2 regions of the Arthrobacter sp. NPDC089319 genome follow, and region 2 is predicted to be linked to the other one. Evidence: riboswitches for the same ligand, from Rfam matches in the RefSeq annotation. Region 2 holds a riboswitch; the other holds the start of a gene.
What was found. A riboswitch is a leader RNA that binds a small molecule or an ion and turns the genes downstream of it on or off. The one in region 2 is predicted to bind cyclic di-AMP.
Positions count from the first base shown of each region.

Region 1: another riboswitch for cyclic di-AMP. It lies ahead of AB0N75_RS16105 (M23 family metallopeptidase); the one in region 2 lies ahead of AB0N75_RS18740 (M23 family metallopeptidase).

Region 1 covers NZ_JBFBGZ010000012.1:50,038-52,414, reverse strand. Annotated here, with positions in the region: gene AB0N75_RS16110 (NlpC/P60 family protein) at 1-346, opposite strand, end outside; cyclic di-AMP (ydaO/yuaA leader) riboswitch at 350-523, opposite strand; gene AB0N75_RS16105 (M23 family metallopeptidase) at 641-1,411, opposite strand; cyclic di-AMP (ydaO/yuaA leader) riboswitch at 1,416-1,630, opposite strand; gene AB0N75_RS16100 (metal-dependent transcriptional regulator) at 1,729-2,377, opposite strand, start outside.
Region 2 covers NZ_JBFBGZ010000026.1:46-2,422, reverse strand. Annotated here, with positions in the region: gene AB0N75_RS18750 (heme-binding protein) at 1-192, shown strand, start outside; gene AB0N75_RS18745 (HNH endonuclease signature motif containing protein) at 283-897, shown strand; cyclic di-AMP (ydaO/yuaA leader) riboswitch at 1,109-1,275, shown strand; gene AB0N75_RS18740 (M23 family metallopeptidase) at 1,279-2,187, shown strand; partial or broken gene AB0N75_RS18735 (IS30 family transposase) at 2,269-2,377, opposite strand, start outside.

The DNA of each region.
Region 1 (2,377 bases), on a different contig from region 2:
CGGCGTCGTCGCCGGCGGTCGGGTTGATCTCGTTAGATACAGCCTGGACCACTGTCTCCGGTGCCGGCGTGGAAGTGACCCCGGCGCGTTCGAAGGTCAGCTTCACGGCCGCGGAAGCCTGCACGGCTTCCACCTGCACGCGGGCCGGAGCATCGACGCTACGTTCGGCACTGACGGCCTGTGCCGGAATGGCAGCGGTCAGGACCAGGCCGGTAGCGGCGGCGATCACGGCACCTTGGCGTCCAACAGTTCCGGCGTTTGCGGAAACAGCCTTGGAAATAGTCTCAAGCGGGCTGGTGCGGACAGGGGTCGCACGGTGGCGGCCGGCAGTAATGCTCTTGGACACGGTTGTACCTCTCCCAAATGCCTGCGAGGTGAGCTGTCGGGTTCGGATGGGAGTTCATCCGGCCGGTCGGTTTCCGGGCTGGTGGCCCGGTCCTGATCGGCTTTACCCCAAGGACATCCTGCGATGTCCGGGAAGTGGTTCCCCCGCTTCTGCCATGCGATTCGGTGCGAACGAACTTTGGGCGACGGCAGAATTCGGCATTCCGCCCAAAGGTGCCTGGCAGTTGATGCCAGGCACAGGTGAAACCTTATAACAGTTTGGCGTCTGAGTCACATTCCGGTCACGGCGTGTCAGTCAGAGCCAGCCGGTGGGGTCCACCAGCTTGCCGTTGACCATGACTTCGAAGTGTAGGTGGCAGCCGGTTGACGCTCCGGTGGTGCCGCTTTCGCCCAATACCTCGCCGCGGGCCACGGCTGCGCCAACCGCCGTGTCGATGGTGCTCAGGTGGTTGTATGTGGTCTCCAGGCCGTTGCCGTGGTCCACCACAATCCGGTTACCGCCGCCGCCAACCTGGAACCCGGCCTCGACGACGGTGCCGCCGGCCGCGGCTGCGACGGGCGTGCCGCAGGGGGCTCCGTAATCCTGGCCGGTGTGCAGTTCTCCGGCGTAACCGGTGATGGGGCTGACCCGGTAACCGAACGGCGAGGTCTTGATCAGCTCGTCCATCGGCTGCGAGAGGGATCCCTCGCTGCCGATCGCCTTGGCCTTACCGCCGGAGGCGACCATGACCTGCTTCAGCTTGGTGTCCGGGTCGAACTTGCTGGTCAGCCCGGCCCGTTCGAATGTCAAGCGCGCTTCCGTGGCCGCAGAGATGCTGCTGGTTGCCACTGCTTCCTGCGGGGCGTCGGCCGTGGCGCCGGCCGTCGTTGGAAGCATTACGGTCAGCACCATGCCGGAGGCGGCGGCGACAATCGCTGTTTTATGGCCGACGTCGCGGGCGGCCGCTGCTACCGGCGACGGTGCCGGCTGGGCACGACGGCGGCCGGCTGTTGCTGCTGCGCGCGGGCGTGAGTACTCGACCGGGGCGGTTGAACGGCGCCGTCCCGAGGCTTTGTGTCCTGCCAAAATCTATACCTCTCCCAAAGCGCCTGCGAAGTTAGCTGTCGGATTCGAGTCAAGAGAAAACTCGGCCGCACCGCACAGAGCAACAGTGGAACGATTCACCGAGGCTTTGCCCGCTGCGGCTTCACCCCAAGGCAGCGAACAAAACTGCCGCTTGGTGGGTCCTCCGCCCCTGTCTCACGGATGCACTCCCCCGCCGACAGGGTTCGGCTTGCGGAGGGTGCGGGACCGATGTCTCGGTGCCCGGGACAACTATACGGAAAATTACCCCGAAGTAATAAATCCGTTATCTGCGCCGCGTGATTCCGCGGCGCAACGTTTCATTCCATCGAAACAAAGATGTGGGCGGCCACTTCCGGAGGCAGTTCCAGCGCGCCCTCGATGCCCGGGACGCGCACCGAAATGTACTCACCCGCGGTCTCCAACTGCAGTGTGGCACCGGGCTTCAGCCCGCCCTCTTCGAGCTGGATCAGCAGTTCCGGCTCCACTTGGATCGGCTCCGCCAGCCGGACGATGCTGACCTGTTTGTCCGGCGTATAGCTGCCCATGGCCTGCGCCAGGTTGAGCAGGCCGTAGTTGGTTTCCTCGGCCGGCTGGCCGCCGAGCGCTTCCAGCCCCGGAATCGGGTTGCCATACGGGGACACCGTCGGCTTGCCCAGCAGATCGTAGAGCCGCTGTTCCACCCGCTCGCTCATCACGTGTTCCCAGCGGCAGGCCTCGTCATGGACATAGGCCCAGTCCAGGCCGATGACGTCGGAGAGCAAGCGCTCGGCCAACCGGTGCTTGCGCATGACCTCGGTCGCCTTGCGCCGGCCCAGTTCGGTCAGTTCCAGATGCCTGTCGCCGGTGACCACCACTAGTCCGTCCCGCTCCATCCGGCCGATCGTCTGGGAGACGGTGGGGCCGGAATGACGCAACCGCTCGGCAATCCGGGCGCGCAGCGCGACGATATTCTCTTCTTCGAGCTCG
Region 2 (2,377 bases):
GACCTGGGCGACAATTCCCAGCCGGGCAATCAGTTCTACGGCATCCACGCCAGCAACCACGGTCGGATCATGATCTTCGCCGGCGGCATCCCGCTCTCCCGGGACGGCCAGGTGGTGGGATCGATCGGCGTTAGCGGCGGCTCCGGCGAGCAGGACCAGTCGGTGGCCGAGGCCGGAGCGGCCGCGTTGTAGGCCGGGCTGGTGGGCCGAGGAATTCACAGGGTGCCTCGGCTAACCTGATGGCGGATTGACTCGCGGAGCTGGGGGACTTCGGGTGGGGAGATGTCTGAACTGGGGATGATTTACTGGTCGCGGCGGATCACGCTGTGGGCCTTCGTCGCTGCCTTGGCGTGGCTGGCCTATGCGGTGGTCTCGGCCATCCTGGGTACCGGCCTGCTGCAGGGGATCCGGCAGCTTCTCGTTGGCGTCGGCGCCGAAGCACTGGTCCGGGCGGCGTGGCCCGTGCTGGGCTGGATCGGTCCGCCGGTCCTCGCGTTGGTGGCGGTGGCCGTTGTTGCACGGATCCGGCGCTCCCGCGATGTGCGCCGCCGGGATCCGCTGCGCAAATTTAACCGGGAGCAGCGCCGCGAAGGGTTGGCACGAGCCGGCGGCCAGTGCGAACTGGAGGTTGCGCGGCGCCGCCGTTGCCCGAACCCGGCCACCACCGGCGACCATTTCTTCCCCTGGAAGAAGGGCGGGTCCACCGTGATGACCAATTTCGTGGCGGCCTGCGCGAGCTGCGACCGAAGCAAGGGCACCTCGATTCCCTCGCCGAAGTCCCGCCAGCGGCTGGAAGAACGGCGCCACAGCTACTTTCCGGCCAGCGTTCGGGTACAGGCCGGCGAGCGCAATGAGATCTCCGGCCGAACGCAGACGGCGGCCTGGTTGATGGGGTGAGCTGCCGGATGACGGCAATGATCGGCTTGCATGGCGGCCGGATCACGGTTGGTCGTTGGAGCGACTCCGGGACCACCGGCACTTCCCCGTGACTAGGAACACGGATAACGAAGTTGTAACACCGCGTGTCGCTCCAGTAAATTGGATGCAGTTCCTACTATGAAGGTAGGCCCGGTCCGCCCGTCGAACCCTGCCGGCGGACCATAAGATATCGAGCTTTGTGTCGAAGGCAGGGGCGGAGGAACCACGTACGGTGCTGGGGGGCACCATGGGGTGAAGTCCTCAGAGGCAAGCCGGCTTCCCGCGGCTATGCCGGCAGGACCGAGTGAGCTCTCGCTCGAATCCGACAGCTAACTTCGCAGGCGCATGAGAGGAATCCCTGTGAACACTCCTGTCCGCGGTCGTCGCCGTTCCGACACCCGTACGTCGCCCCTGTCCCTGATCTCCCGCTCTGCCGGAGAACCCGCTGGCCGCCGCCGCGCAGAAGCGCCCGCCGCGGCCCACTCGGTTGCCCGCAAGGCAGGCATTGCAGCCGCAACCGCCGGCATGCTGGCAGTGATTGCCATCCCGGTGGCCCACGCTGGCGACGCGAAAGAACTGGTTCGCACCGAACCCGTATCCAACAACAGCGCGGTCAGCGTCCAGGCTGCCAAGGGAGCCGACCTCCGGTTCGACCGGCCTTGGGCTGCCAGCAAGGCCGCCCAGGAAAAGACCAAGGTTGCCGCCGCGTCCGCCGAAAAGAAGAAGGCTGACGACGCTGCCAAGAAGGCCGCGGCCGATCAGAAGGCCGCCGCGGACAAGAAGGCGAAGGCCCAGGCGGCCGCCAAGAAGAAGGCGGCGGCCATCGCTGCCGCGAAAAAGGCCGATGCGGCCAAGGCCAAGACCGCCGGCTTCGCGACCGGCAGCCTGAAGGCCCCCATTCCGCATATGAAGCAGACCTCCGGCTTCGGCTACCGGTCGAATCCGATCACCGGCGCGGCCGGCGAACTGCATACCGGCATCGACTACGCGATGGGCTGCGGCACCCCGGTCAACGCTTCCGACGGCGGCAAGGTCGTTGAGGCAGGCTTCCAGGTGGGCGGCGGTGGAAACCGCATTGTGGTCCAGCACCGCGGCGGCCTGAAGACCACCTACAACCACCTGCAGTCGATCGGTGTTTCGCTGGGCCAAAAGGTCGCCCAAGGCGAGCGCATCGGCGAGCTGGGCACCACTGGCAACTCCACCGGCTGCCACCTGCACTTCGAGGTTGTGAAGGACGGCCAGACCGTGGATCCGGCCGGCTGGCTCTAAGCCCCAGCAACGACGGCGGAGCTTCCGCCACCTGACGGCGATGCCGGCGGTTTCTAGGGATCGTTGCAACACCGTAGGTGGCTAGGTAGTCAAGAGTAAGTCACGCAGACGCTCGGCTGGGGAGTCCCAGTCGAGCGTTCTGCGTGGCCGGCCGTTCAGTTCCTGGGCTACGTGTTCGAGGTCCTCGGGT